One region of the Thermosinus thermophiluss DSM 23256 genome, then DNA from elsewhere that is predicted to be linked to it. Evidence: riboswitches for the same ligand, from Rfam matches in the RefSeq annotation. Region 1 holds a riboswitch; the other holds the start of a gene.
The links. Region 1 has a riboswitch for molybdenum cofactor ahead of BLQ99_RS05920 (ABC transporter substrate-binding protein). Riboswitches for the same ligand answer to the same signal wherever they lie in the genome.
Positions count from the first base shown of each region.

Region 1 (7,247 bases):
TTGTCGCCAATGGCCAGAATTTTCTTGGGACAAATATTCACACAGAGACCGCAGCTTTTGCAGTATTCGGGCAAGACAACCACTTTGGCCACGGTATTCACCTCCTCTTGTTCGTTCCGTTCACAGGAACACTGTTCCGTAATTACCACACAACAATTATATTTGATTATATTCGCCAAGCGGTTTCTTTTTCCCTGGCTATTTGTAAAAATATTTTAACATGCCGCCCGAATTATTTCATTAAGGAAGATATGGTCGCCGTGGTCTGTTTTACCTGCTCCACGATTTCGGTAAACCGGTCCGATCTAATCCGCGACGTGGGGCCGGATAAGCTGAGAGCGGCAATAATCTCCCCGTCCCGGCCGAGAATGGGCGCCGCCACACAGGTCAGTCCCAGTTCCAGCTCCTCGTCGTCGAGCGCATACCCTCGCTCACGAATGGCGGCCAGTTCGGCGAGCAGCCTGTCCCAATCGGTAATGGTTTTCGGCGTAAAGCGGGGAAGTTCCCGGCCAATAAACCGATTTGTATATTCGGCCGGGCTAAAGGCCAGCAGACATTTGCCGACCGCCGAGCAGTGGCTGGGCGAACTGGAGCCTACCGGCGGCGTTAAGCTAAGCACCTGCTGGCTCTGAATCTTTTCGACAATAATATGCTTGGGATAAAGATCGGCGGTTTTGTCCAAGACCGAAATGTGAACCACTTCATTGAACCGCTCGGACAGCGCCTTGGCATGAGGGTAGGCGATTTTCGGCAGCGGCACCTTTTCGCGGACGAGCATGCCGAGCGAGTACAGTCTAAACCCCAGCCAGTACCGCCCGGTTTCCGGATTTTGTTGAACAAAGCCCTTGTTTTCCAGGGTCGCCAGCGTGCGGTAAACCGTGCTCTTATACATGCCGAGCGTTTCACTGATTTGGGTTACCCCCATCTCCTTCCCTTCCTGCTGCAGTAAAAGCAAAATGTCCAGCGCCCGGTCGATGGCGTGAATGATTTCTTTGTCTTTCGCCATATTATACCCCTCCGTCAAAGTGACAGCCTTTATTGCGATAACTTTCTTCGTTTTTTCCCATTATAACATAAATAGGCGCGATATTTGGCCGGTTATGGTATAATTGACTGCATACCGCAGGAAAGGAAGGAGAGCATGAGCGCGATTACCGCTTCCCAGTTAAAAGCAGGTTATATTTTCGGCGACATTGCCGCCGGGGAATATGTCTATATGCCGGCCGGCGAAGTAGGGGTAACCAGCCCGGTCTGCGTCTTCGAAACACCAGAAGGGCGCCGGGACGTCAGCCTGGACGAAGCCATCGAACTGGTACTGCGCCTAAGCCTTAAACCCGTCCGCCACCCGCAGTTTGGCCGCCGGTCTTGCTAAATTGTTTCCATCCCCATTGCCGCGCGGAGCGATGGGGATTATTTTTTATTAGTTAAGTTTACATAATTAATGTATTATGTTATTATTAATTATGTCGCTAGGAGGCGAAAAGTTATATATAATTTCCCCTACCTAGTATATCGCAGGAGGTTGATGCGATGAAGAAATTTAAATCTTCAATTGTAACTGTGCTATTGGCAGCTATGCTCACCACCGTTTTCACCCCGGCCGTACCGGCCTATGCCTTCTCCTTAACCGACCTGATTGCCCCGACAGCTGCTGCCGACAAGACTTCTTCCGGCAGCTCGGTTTTTGACCTACTCCTCGGCCTGCTGCTCGGCAAATTTCTGGGCAATATCTTTAACACCAGCGACGCAGCGCCCGGCACCAGCACACTTGGCAAGGCGTTAGGCCTGAGCGACAAGACGGAAGCGAGCGTGACCGGCAGTGCCGTTATCGCCACCGCCCAGCGGTACATGGGCGTGCCTTACGTTTGGGGCGGCGATACGCCGGCCGGGTTTGACTGCTCCGGCTTCACCCAGTATGTCTTAAAGCAGCACGGCATTGCCATCCCCCGTACGGCCGCCGAACAATTTGCCGCCGGCATGCCGGTAGACAAAGCGAACCTCAAAATCGGTGATTTGGTGTTCTTCACCACCTATAAACCGGGCGCGTCCCATGTTGGGTTCTACATGGGCGACGGCAAGTTCATCCATGCCAGCTCGGTCGCAAACAAAGTAACCATTTCTGCACTCGACGAACAATACTATACCGAACGCTATATCGGCGCCCGCCGTTATCTTCCTTAACCTCCTTCGCCCCCGCCCCCTATCCGGCGGGGGAATTTTTATTGACGTCAGGCAAACGGCGTGATAAGGTAATATTGTAAACAGGAACTGCTTATGGGAGAGGTGGCCATGATTACATACACAACGTCAGGCGTATGCGCCACGGAAATCCAGTTCGCTATTGAAAATGGCCTTATCAAGGAAGTCCGGTTTAGCGGCGGCTGTCAGGGAAACCTGACCGCGATCAGCAAACTCGTGCAAGGCATGCCGGTGCAAGAAGTCATTCAAAGACTCCGCGGCATCCCCTGCGAAGACAACCAGACGTCCTGCGCCGACCAATTGGCCCGGGCACTGGAACAATTTGCCTAATAATGATACCCCCATCGGCATTGACTGATGGGGGTACTGTTTTACCATGCTCCCCTACCCTAGTGACCGCTATAGCAGCCGTGGCCATGGTTGGCGGTGGCCGCCGCACACCTGCTTGGCACCGGGGAAAATGAAAGGGGGGAAGGTGCAAGTGGCGGTAAAAAGCAGGAAGCGGCGGAAAGCGGAAACCGCCCTCCGTCCCGGCGGCCGGCTTATCGTCAAGTGCCGGGTCGCCGACGGCATTGACAGCCTGCAAAGCGCCCTCGCCCGGCTGGTTTGGCTGGCCCGCGGCGGCAAAGAAATGTTCCGCCAGGCGGACTGGCTTGCCTTCCTGGCGGAACATGGGTTTCGCAATCTCCGGATTGTCAACGTCTGGGGGATTTTCGCCACTATCACCGGGATTCGCCCCTAAGCCTAACGTTTGTTCATAACCCCAAATCTTTTTCCGTCTTGCCACCATCGGCAAAGAAGAGCGGCTGGCCAAATTTATCCTTGCCAAAACTGCCAATTAGCTGCTGACCCTCAGCCGACAGGAGAAAATCGGCAAACGCCTTGGCGCCCTCGCGGTTGACCTTGCTGAACTTATCCGCATTTACTTCCATAACATGATAGATGTTGAGCAGCTTGGCGTCGCCTTCGACAAGGATTTCCAGGGAAATATTCTTCCGCTGCGCCAGGTAAGTAGCCCGGTCGGTTATGGTATAGCCTTTCTTTTCATTAGTAATGCTCAGCGTCTGGCCCATACCGGCGCCTGCTTCATAGTACCAGGCGCCGGCCGGCTTGACAGCCGCCTGTATCCAGAGTTTCTTCTCCAGTTGGTGGGTGCCGGAATTATCGCCGCGGGAAACAAAACTAGCCTGGCTGGCGGCGATGGCCGCGAACGCCTCCTTGGCATTTTTGTTTTTAATCTTCGCCGGGTCGCTTGCCGGTCCGATAATAATAAAGTCATTATGCATTACCAGACGGCGGCTGGTCACGGCGCCGGCGGCCATCACCTTTTTCTCCGCGTCCGGCGCATGCGTAAGGAGCACGTCGGCCTCGCCTTTCTCCCCCATGGCAATGGCCTGACCCGAACCGACGGCCACCGTCTTCACCCGATAACCGGTTTTTTGCTCAAAAACAGGGATTAAGACGTCCAATAAACCACTGTCCTGTGTACTGGTCGTGGTGGCAAGAATAATATCCGGTCTGGCCGGTTTCGCCGACGGCTGCTGCGCCGCTTGCTGCGCCGGCGTGCCACACCCTGCCAGCGTAAGCACCACAACAACTAGTATTAACGCCAATAAACATTTTGTACGTTTTTCCATTCGTTATCCCTCCTCGACCTTCTTTCCACAACGGGAGGCATGCCCGTTTCCCGGCAAACCCGGCGACCCAGCGCCATAACCTTCCTAGGTTTGCAGGCCACCGGCTTCGCCGATTAGCAAAAACCACCTCCTGAAAATATCTGGAAAATACATTCGTTCTCTATGGGTAAACTCCTGCACAAAAAATAAAAAAGCGGATACCTCCACTTAACCATGGAAGGTATCCGCAAAAAAACTCTCACCGCCGGCAAATCGGCTTTCGCCGCACCACCCTAACTGCCGCCGCCAAGCTGCGGCAGCGTTACCGTGAAGGTACTGCCCTGACCGGGCCGGCTCGTAACTGTAATCGCGCCGCCATGACTCTGCGCAATCCAACGGGCAATAGCTAGTCCCAGCCCGGTCCCGCCCAGTTCCCGGGACCGGGCCTTGTCTACCCGGTAAAACCGCTCAAAAATCAGCGCCTGGTGCTCAGGGGCAATGCCAATGCCGGTATCCTGCACAATAATCCGGAGCTCGGCTCTATTTCGGGCAGGCGGCTCCAGGATGGCTTTAACCTGCCCGCCCGGCGGCGTATATTTTACCGCGTTGTCCAGCAAAATCAGCAGCAATTGGCTGAGCCGCTCCCGGTCGGCATATATCATTACCCGGTCTGGGCTATCGAGACACAGCTCAATCCCTTTCCCGCCGGCCAGCGGCTGGAGCGACCGGACGACCTGTTCAGCCACAACCTTTAGATCAAAATTCTCCTTAATCAAGTTGAATGCCCCCGCATCCCCTCTGGCCAGGGTCAACAGGTCGCTTACAATCTTCGACATCTTTCTGATTTCGTCCTTCATGTCGGACAACACCTGCTGCGCGAATGGCGACATGCTGCTCCCGTCATCGCTTTGGACGGCGTCCACCGATGTGAGCAGCACGCTCAGGGGCGTTCGCAGCTCGTGGGACGCATCAGCCACAAACTCGCGCTGGCGGCGGAACGACTCCTTAATCGGCACCATTGCCCGGCCGGCCATAATGTATCCCGCCAATGAAACGAGAATGAGAAAAGCGAAGGACACCACGGTCGTGACCACCAGGAAGTTTTTTAAGACCTGATAATAGAGGGTGATGTCCCGGCCGACGTATACCGTTCCTAAAAACATATCGCCATCATACACCCGCTGGGCGCAAAGCATAAGAATGGCCTCATCGCCGTTTGGGAGAACAAAGGTCTCCAAATCCACATCACCGTCAGCTGTATCCCAGCTCCGGATTTTGGCCAGAACAGGCTCGCGCAGGGCGGGGTACGGTTCGGCCGCATTGATTAAATTACCCTGAGCGTCAAACGCGTAAAAAAACATCCGGCCGCTGCCGTCGCGGTAATCTTCCTCCGGCATATTCGGCAGCAGTTCCTTGTGTTTGAAAATCACCAAATGCTCCCTGGCTTCCTCTTCGGCAAACAGGCGCACTTCCTGTTTTTCCTCCGAATAAATGGTCCAGGTCAGACCGCTATAAATGATCCCTACAAACGCCAGGAGAAAAGCGGTCATCAAACCGGTATAAAAAAGCGTTAGGCGGCGCCGAATCTTGCTGAACATCTTATTCCCCCAGCTTATACCCAATTCCCCGAATATTGTGAATTAGCTTTTCCTCGCCGGGGAAGTCGATTTTTTTGCGCAACAGGCGGACATAGGCATCCAGGTTATTGGAAGATACTTCGGACTCAAGGCCCCAAACACGGTCTAAAATCACTTCCCGCGGCACGACTTTGCCCCGATTTTGCACCAACAGGTCAAGCATTTGAAACTCCCGCCCGGTCAGCTGGATTTCCCGAGCGCCCCGCCGCACTACCCGCGTCGTGCGGTTAAGCACCAAGTCGCCCACCTGGACGATATCTTCTTTGAGGGCAACAACACTGCGGCGGGACAAGGCGCGGATCCGCGCCATGAGTTCGGAAAACTCGAAAGGCTTGACCAGATAATCGTCGGCGCCGGTATCCAGCCCCAAGACTTTATCATCGACGGCATCCCGGGCCGTCAGCATCAAAATCGCGCCCTGATACCCCTTCTTGCGCAATCTGTCGCATACCTCCAGACCACTCATGCCCGGCATCATCCAATCCAAAATGGCTACGTCGTAAGGGGAGTACAGGGCGTATTCCAACGCGGCGTTTCCTTCTGTCACCCAGTCAACCTGCATTTTTTCTTTTTCCAGCATATGCCTAATGAGCTTGCCCAGACGGGTGTCATCCTCAGCCAGTAAAATCCGCATCTTCATCACCTGCTATATCCCTTTCGCCACGGCCGCCGTTTCCCCTTTAACTCGAGTGACGGGGCGCGACCAAATCGGTATGCTTATTCTGCCACGAATTCCGCGTCTTATAGTACCGCCACATTTCCACAAAAACTTTTTTAATGACCGACGTGCTGGCCAGGGTAGATTGCCCGGCAACGCGCGGGTGATAAACAAGGCCAATTTCCCGGATGGTGTAGCCCCGCCGGTGGGCCTCGAGCAGCAGCTCGGCGTCAATAAACGACCCTTCCGACTTTAAGACAATGTTCTGGTAAATTTCCCGTTTGAACAGTTTAAAGGAGAAATTAACGTCCCGGACCTTAAGCCCAAAAATCAGGCGGATCATCAGGTTGTACACCTTGGAGATAACTTTCCGCCGCAACGGTTCATCCCGGGTCAGGCGGTAGCCGATAAGCATGTCGGCGTCGCCGATTTGCGGGATGGCGTTTTTAACATCATCGAAATCAAGCGGCAAATCGGAGTCCATGTACAAAATATAGTCTTTGGTCGCGTGAGCAAACCCGGTTTTGAGCGCCCCTCCCAATTTGCGGTTAACTTCGTGATGAATAACCCGGATTACGGGATAGCGCCGGGCCAATTGGTCAGCCAACGCCCCGCTCCCGTCGGTGCTGGCGTCGTCGACGACTACAATCTCATAATCGATGCCTAATTTATTGCCGATCGCCATCGCGCCGTGTACGCAGGGCTCAATATTGTCAATTTCGTTGTACATGGGAAAAACAAACGACAGACTGAATGGTTTTTTCATGTTGGTTGCCTCCAATCATTTCGCATCTTTCAAGAGCAAAACTTTATCTTCTTGCCGGTAAAGCAGCTGCAGATCGCCCTGCAGGGAAACCGGGAGCTTACGGTAGGCGTTCTCACTCAGAATGAAATAGGCTTTGCCCGCCGCGCCGGCGATAACGTCAGAGGCTTGTTCCGCCGCTTTGATTTCAATCCCCGGCATACCGGCGTAATACATAAAACCAGGACGGTAAAACTTAGCCACATAGACAGGCGTCTGACCGTCGTAGCGAGCCGCAAAAGCCGTGGCAAACTCTTTCATGGAAAAGGCCGGGGCTGCGGCCGGCAGCAGGGCCGTCATCAACGCGGCGACAAACAAGGCCATGCCGATTGTTA
Region 1 is NZ_FNBU01000007.1:66,013-73,259, forward strand. It holds gene BLQ99_RS05890 (DUF362 domain-containing protein) at 1-92, opposite strand, end outside; gene BLQ99_RS05895 (IclR family transcriptional regulator) at 233-1,006, opposite strand; gene BLQ99_RS05900 (hypothetical protein) at 1,142-1,372, shown strand; gene BLQ99_RS05905 (C40 family peptidase) at 1,531-2,181, shown strand; gene BLQ99_RS05910 (TIGR03905 family TSCPD domain-containing protein) at 2,290-2,529, shown strand; gene BLQ99_RS05915 (hypothetical protein) at 2,681-2,941, shown strand; gene BLQ99_RS05920 (ABC transporter substrate-binding protein) at 2,955-3,836, opposite strand; molybdenum cofactor riboswitch at 3,839-3,960, opposite strand; gene BLQ99_RS05925 (sensor histidine kinase) at 4,109-5,413, opposite strand; gene BLQ99_RS05930 (response regulator transcription factor) at 5,415-6,086, opposite strand; gene BLQ99_RS05935 (glycosyltransferase family 2 protein) at 6,133-6,876, opposite strand; gene BLQ99_RS05940 (ArnT family glycosyltransferase) at 6,892-7,247, opposite strand, start outside.

Region 2 (7,247 bases), on a different contig from region 1:
TAGCAGCTTTTCAACAGAGCCGAGCAGTTTATCACTGATACCACTGATACTTTCCAGGGATTTCGCTATTTTCATGAGTGAATTGTTTTCTTGTCGGGATGCCTGGACAATGCCGGCAATATGTCGCTGGGTAGTCGTCATATCGTCGGACAGCGCCGTCAGGGCGGGGACGATATTGGCTACTACTCCCTGAATTTCGCCGACAGAGTGACGAATGGTATCAGTAGATTTACGGCTTTCTTCCGCCAGTTTGCGCACTTCCTGCGCGACAACGGCAAAGCCGCGCCCGTATTCGCCGACCCGCGCCGCTTCGATGGCGGCGTTCAGGGCTAATAAGTTGGTCTGGCCGGAGATATGCTTGATGGTGTCGGCGATGCCGCCGATGTTATGGGTTGCCGCCGCCAAGGTCTGGGAAATGTCTACTGTTTGCCGGATTCTGGCCATCTGCCGGCCAATATGGTTATCGATATTTTGGATGGTTGCCGCTGTTGTGTCAATCGACCGGGAAACTTCTGCGGTAATTGCCGTGATTTCCTGGAGTTGGTAATTTAGCTGATTGGATATGGCGGCCACTTCTGTCGCCAGTTGGCGGTGGGCAAAAAGGGTCAGCCACCGAATGACGGCGCATACGGAGTCGGCGGTAGCCACCCGCCGGGCGCCGATGATTTTGACGTCGGGGGGCAGATAGTGGCGGTACCGGCTGAGCAGGACCGACCCGGTGCCGACGATTTTTTCCGCCCCGATGATGTAGCGAGCGTCCTGCAGCAGCATCGCAAGTTCGGACTCAGACAATTCGTCGTAGGGCGCGTATTGAAACGTTACCTGATTAATGCCTATATCCTGGCAGTATTTAGCGATTTTGGCCGCCTGGGCGGTATTGTTATTGAACACCGTTACTGTCTCGCCATGCGGAATTTGGGCCACCTGGACGAAAAACGCCGCGTCGGGCACCAGCTCGAGGGCCACAATTTTGTCGCGGGGAATTTTCTGGGCCGCTTCGTCCACCCGGGTGGGCAGGCAAATAAAAAGGTCGGCAACCTGATGGTCCGTTAAAGCCTTTATGGCATAAGCGCGGCCTTCCAGACCAGGGATAAAATGGCGCGCCGCTTCCAGCAGCTCGTCGGCCACCAGTTGACTGCTGCCTACTGTTGCGATGCGTGCGATAGCGCTCAAGTTTATCACCTTTTTTCGTTTGTTTAGTATGTGGGAAAATGGCGAATTATTTTAAGGTTAAAACTTGGCCGGGCTGCATAATATGTACCGGCGTCCCATAACGTGTTTCCACCTGGCGCTTGAAATCTTCAGGCGACTGGGCGATGAGCGGCCAGGTATTATAGTGCATGGGAATGACATTTTTCGGTTTTAACAATCCTACTGCTTCCACGGCATCTTGCGGCCCCATGGTAAAGTTGTCGCCGATGGGCAGCAGGGCATAGTCGATTTTTTCCAGACGGCCCAACAGTTCCATGTCGGCGAACAGGCCGGTATCACCGGCAAAGTAGACCGTCGTGCCGTGGAAATTGACTATAAAACCGCAGGCGTGACCCCCAGGAACGCCGGCGCCATGAAAGGCGAGGGTTATGCGGACATAGCCGAAGTCAAAAGAGTGCTTGCCGCCGATGTGCATGGCATGGCTGTTAACACCCTGTTCACCGCAGAGACGGGCCACTTCAGCCGTGGAAATGACGGTAGCGCCGGTACGCTTGGCAATGCGCACCGCGTCGCCAAGATGATCAAAGTGGCCGTGGGAAACGAGAATATACTGGCAGTTTACTTCGTCCGGACCGGCAATTTTAAAGGGATTATCTGCCAGATAAGGGTCGAACAGAATCGTTGTTTGGCCGTCACTCAGTTCGAAACAAGCATGGCCCAAAAAGCGTAAGGTCGTCATGCAATCACCTCGTCCCAAAATTTTCTAAATAAGATATTCGCTTTTTTCCAGCCGAATCCTTTTGCCAGGCATCAGCTATTATTATACCTGGCAGCAGCGAATTTTTATCCGCTCCATGGCAGGGCAGCAGCAGGAAACGGAGAACTAAATATACAACTTGCAAAAAATTGGAGGAGATTTATGGTTCCGGTGATTTCCATCGTAGGCAGGTCTAATTGCGGCAAAACCACCTACCTTGAAAAGCTGATTCGGGAAATGAAGCGGCGCGGCTATAAAGTTGGCACGATCAAACACGACGTCCATGGCTTTGATATGGACAGACCGGGCAAGGACACCTGGCGGCACGCCCAGGCCGGCGCTGACGTGGTCTGCATTTCGTCGCCCGCTAAGATGGCCATGATTAAAAAAGTTGAGCAGGAGTTGACGCTTGACGAAGTTGTGTCGTTCGTAGACGGCGTAGATATTATCTTTACCGAAGGTTATAAACGGGAGGGAAAACGTAAAATTGAAGTCTTCCGCCAGGCCGTCTGCGACCGGCCCTTATGCGGCAAGGAAGAGCTGCTCGCCGTCGTATCCGATACCGTCCTCTATAACGATGTGCCCCACTTCGGCCTTGATGACGCGGCGCCGCTGGCCGACTTTTTGGTCGCTCACGTTCTGACAAAGGCCTAGAATGGATCGAATTCTACCAACGGGAGGTGAGGTAATGCGCGACGGTTATAACCGCTGTATCGACTATCTCCGCATCTCCGTTACCGACCGCTGTAATTTCCGCTGCGCCTATTGCATGCCCCCTGACGGCGTGAAGCTGCTGGATCACGCCGATATTCTGGCTTACGAGGAAATACTGTATCTGATCAGAGTCTTTAACAAATACGGGGTGAACAAAATTCGCCTAACGGGCGGCGAGCCGCTGGTACGCAAGGGGATTGTCGATTTTATTCGCGCCATTAGCTCGCTTGGCATTATTGATGACCTGTCACTGACAACCAATGGCAGCCTGCTTGCGGATATGGCTGAAGACCTTAAAGCCGCTGGGCTTCACCGGGTCAACGTCAGCCTGGACACGGTCGATCCTGAGCGGTTTCGGCGCATCACCGGGAGCGCCAGTCTGGAGCGCACGTTGGCCGGGATTGAAAAAGCTATCGCCGTCGGCCTGCATCCCGTTAAGATTAACGTCGTATTAACCAGTGCCTTTATGGACAGCGACCTGAGCTATTTTGTCGAGATGGTTTACCGCTACCCGATCGCTGTCCGGTTTATCGAATATATGCCGATCGGCTACAACGGAACCGGGCCGGGAATGACGCCGGCAGAGGTTAAAAACCGGCTGAATGGCGCCGGTCTGGGGATGCTGGAGCCGGCGGCGGGCAGTATTGGCAACGGTCCGGCCAAATATTTCCGCTTGCCGGGAGCCAAGGGTCTCTTTGGTTTCATTACTCCGCTTACGGAACATTTCTGCAGGGCTTGCAACCGCATGCGGCTGACGGCCGACGGCAAGCTGCGGCCTTGCCTTTTAGCCAACCGGGAACTGGATCTCAAAACGCTACTTAGGGCCGGAGCAAGTGAACAACAGGTCGGCGAAGTTTTTCGCCAGGCGCTGTCGGAAAAGCCGGCCGGGCATAATTTAGCGGCCGGGCAACCTAGTTTTCAGCGAAAAATGTCGCAAATTGGCGGATAAAAAAGGCCCTGATTGGGAAAAGATAGCAGGAATTTACAAAAAATTGCCGTACTTTAGAAAATAACAAACGCATAGTAATATAAGGTGAGAGTGAGTTCCGAGTTACCATTGCCGTCCAGGCGTGGTAAACGTAAGGGTATGGGGAGAAATCCCCATGCCTGCCAGTGCGCAAAGGAAGTCCGTAACGGGCTTCTTTTTATTTTTTAATTAATTAATAATTTACAGGGAGGGGTTTGATGTTTTACCGTGTAAACATGGCTACTTTGACCATTACGCCGGAAGACGGGGCGGCGTATAAGGGGCTTGGCGGCCGGGCGCTAACTTCACGCATTGTTAGCGCCGAGGTGGACCCTAACGCTCATCCGCTGGGCAAACTGAACAAACTGGTATTTGCTACCGGACTGCTTTCCGGCACGGGTGCTCCAAATGCCGGCCGCATGTCGCTCGGGGCCAAGAGTCCGCTGACAGGCACCATCAAGGAGAGCAATGTCGGCGGCGCCATGGGCCACAAACTAGGGCGGCTGGGAGTTGAAGCCATTATCGTGGAAGACCTGCCCCAAGATGATAAAACTTACGTGCTCAAGGTTGACAAAGACGGATTAGCCCTTATCGAAATGCCTGAGCTAAAAGGGCTAAACATCTATGATACCGTTGCCAAATTGCAAGCAAAGTTTGGGGAAAAAGTAGCGATCGGCGTAATCGGCACGGCCGGTGAAAATAAGATGGCTTCGGCCTGTGTTGGTTTTACCGACATGGAAGGAGCGCCCACCCGGCAGGCGGGCCGCGGCGGTCTTGGCGCGGTCATGGCCAGCAAAGGGCTTAAGGCGATTGTCGTCGATGACACGGGTGCAAACAACGTTTCTTTTGCCGATGAAGCCGCCTTCCGGGCCGGAGCGAAAAAACTGGCCAATGCCCTGCTGAAACATCCGGTTACTTCGCAGGGGTTGCCGACCTATGGCACTGACGTTTTAGTCAACACCCTGAGTGAAGCCGGCGGCTTGCCAACCCGCAACTTTAGCGTTGGCCGCTTTGAGGGAGCCAACAATATCGGTGGCGAAACACTGCATGCCGTTTGCAAGGAACGGGGTGGCAAAACCGGTCACGCTTGTTCGCCCGGGTGCATCATCCGCTGCTCGAATATTTATAAAGACGCGGCCGGAAATGTGGTAACCGGCGGTCTCGAATATGAGAGCTGCTGGTCGTTGGGCGCCGATTGCGGCATTGATAATCTGGACGACATCGCCGTTCTTAACCGTATGTGCGACGATTATGGCGTTGATACCATCGAGATGGGTGTCACGTTGGGCGTGGCCATGGAAGCCGGCCTGGCCCAATTTGGCGATGGCAAAGCGGCTATAGAACTGCTTAAGGAAGTAGGCAAAGCCAGCCCGCTTGGCCGTATTCTCGGCGCCGGCGCCGCCGTTACCGGCAAGGCCTTCGGCGTCCGGCGCGTGCCGGTTGTGAAGAGCCAGGCCATTCCGGCTTATGACCCGCGGGCCGTCAAAGGCATCGGCGTAACTTACGCTACTACTACCATGGGCGCCGACCATACTGCCGGTTATGCCGTTGCCGCCAATATTCTCGGGGTGGGCGGCAAAGTGGACCCGCTTAGTCCGGCCGGCCAGGTCGAACTTTCGCGGAACCTGCAAATCGCTACTTCTTTCCTGGATAGCACCGGCCTCTGCTTGTTTGTGGCCTTTGCCATTCTCGATATTCCCGAAGGGCTTGACGGTATCGTGGAAATGTGCAACGCCCGCTATGGCTGGAACAAGTCGCTTGATGATTATCTGGAACTGGGCAAGCAAGTCTTGCGCGATGAGCGTGGGTTCAATAAAGCGGCAGGCTTCAACGACGATGCCGACGACCTGCCCGACTTCTTCCGTAGCGAACCACTGCCACCGCACAATACCGTTTTCGATGTGCCGAAAGAGGAGCTCAAATCGCTCTTTAACTTCTAATTTCTTAACCTAAAACCGGACCCGCCGTTGGCGCGGGATCCGGTTTTTATTTTGCTTGCTGGAGGAATAAAATGGAATTTGGTGAATTAATATCTATAGTATCTTATTTCGTATACAGGAGGCCGGGCCAGTGCAAGAATTGCGGGAAGAACTGCTCAACAAAGTACGGGCAGCGGCGCCGGACGGGAAGCTGTCCTGTGCCGCCGCGCAGGAATTGGCGCAAAGCGAAGGCGTACCGCCGCTCGTTATAGGCAGGGCGGCCGACGTTTTGGGAATTAAAATTCGCGACTGCCAATTAGGGTGCTTTGGCGCCCGCAAGGAGTGAATGCCGTGGATTTTTTCAACTGTCAGACGCTGGCTGAGGCACGCCGGCTTGTTTTGGCCCATGCCGCTAGCGCCGACATCGGCAGCGAGACTGTGGGACTGGCCGCCGCGGCAGGGCGCATTGCTGCGGCTGATTGCCTTTGCCGCGAAGAGCTGCCGTCTTTTCCCCGGTCTACGGTAGACGGCTATGCCGTGCGCAGTGCCGACACCTTTGCCGCCGGGGAAGGAATACCGGCGCTGCTAACCGTCATCGGCGAAGTTGCCATGGGACAGACCACTGCCTTAGTCCTGGGTCCGGGCCAGGCGGCAGCCGTTCCAACCGGGGGCATGCTGCCCAGCAATGCCGACGCTGTCGTCATGCTGGAGCATACGGAACGGGTGGATGATCGAACCTTGCTGGTAACAAAACCCGTTGCGCCCGGTGACAATAGCATTGCCCGCGGCGAGGATGCCACGACCGGTACCGTGTTGGTGCGGCAGGGACAGAAAATAGCTCCCCTGGATATTGGCGTGTTGGCGGCCTGCGGTTTTGCCGAAGTGAGCGTTTACCGACGGCTCAAAGTTGGGGTCTTATCCACCGGCGATGAAATTGTCGATGTGTCTGCTCTACCCCAGCCGGGTCAGGTGCGGGATATTAACTCGTACACGCTAGCGGCCTTGCTGGAGGCCTCCGGTTATACCGCTATACGCTACGGCATAATCGGCGACAACTACGCAAGTTTGCGGCAGAAGTTGGCTGAGGCGGCAGCCGCATGCGACGCCGTTATGGTTTCCGGCGGCAGCTCGGTCGGAGCGCGGGATTATACGGTCAAAGCGATCGAAGCGTTAGGCGGTCCGGGGGTTTTGCTCCACGGGATTGCCGTTAAACCCGGTAAGCCTACGATATTCGGCATGGTCGGCGCCGTACCTGTTTTTGGGCTCCCAGGACACCCCGTTTCGGCGTTGATTATCTATCACCAATTGGTTCGGCCGGCGCTTGCCGTCATGGCGGGGGAAAAGGTGCAGAGAGTGTTTAGAGTGCCGGCCAAGATAAGCCGCAACGTTGCGTCCGCGCCGGGGCGGGACGAAATCATCCGGGTGCGGCTATTGCCCAAAGACGGCGAGTATTGGGCCGAGCCGGTCTTCGGGAAATCAGGGCTTATTTGCACTATGACGGAAGCGGACGGACTCGTCGTTATCGCCCCGGAAAAGAGCGGCCTTTATGCCGGTGAACAAGTGGAAGTGGAAATGCTACGATGCTGAGAAGGAGACATGCCATGCATAACGGGAAAGTATATCTGGACTGTATGCCGCGCCAGGAGGCCGAGGCGCTATGGCGAAAAGCCTTGTCGTCCGCGGGCTACTTCGCCAGGCTGCCGGCGGAAGAAATCGCCGTAGAACAAGCGCTGGGGCG
Region 2 is NZ_FNBU01000016.1:38,589-45,835, reverse strand. It holds gene BLQ99_RS15305 (methyl-accepting chemotaxis protein) at 1-1,173, opposite strand, end outside; gene BLQ99_RS10130 (metal-dependent hydrolase) at 1,220-1,891, opposite strand; gene mobB (molybdopterin-guanine dinucleotide biosynthesis protein B) at 2,072-2,563, shown strand; gene moaA (GTP 3',8-cyclase MoaA) at 2,598-3,572, shown strand; molybdenum cofactor riboswitch at 3,656-3,765, shown strand; gene BLQ99_RS10115 (aldehyde ferredoxin oxidoreductase family protein) at 3,809-5,530, shown strand; gene BLQ99_RS10110 (hypothetical protein) at 5,661-5,855, shown strand; gene BLQ99_RS10105 (molybdopterin molybdotransferase MoeA) at 5,861-7,096, shown strand; gene BLQ99_RS10100 (molybdopterin biosynthesis protein) at 7,111-7,247, shown strand, end outside.
Region 2: it holds a riboswitch for molybdenum cofactor, as region 1 does, so the genes downstream of both, BLQ99_RS10115 (aldehyde ferredoxin oxidoreductase family protein) here and BLQ99_RS05920 (ABC transporter substrate-binding protein) in region 1, are expected to answer to the same signal.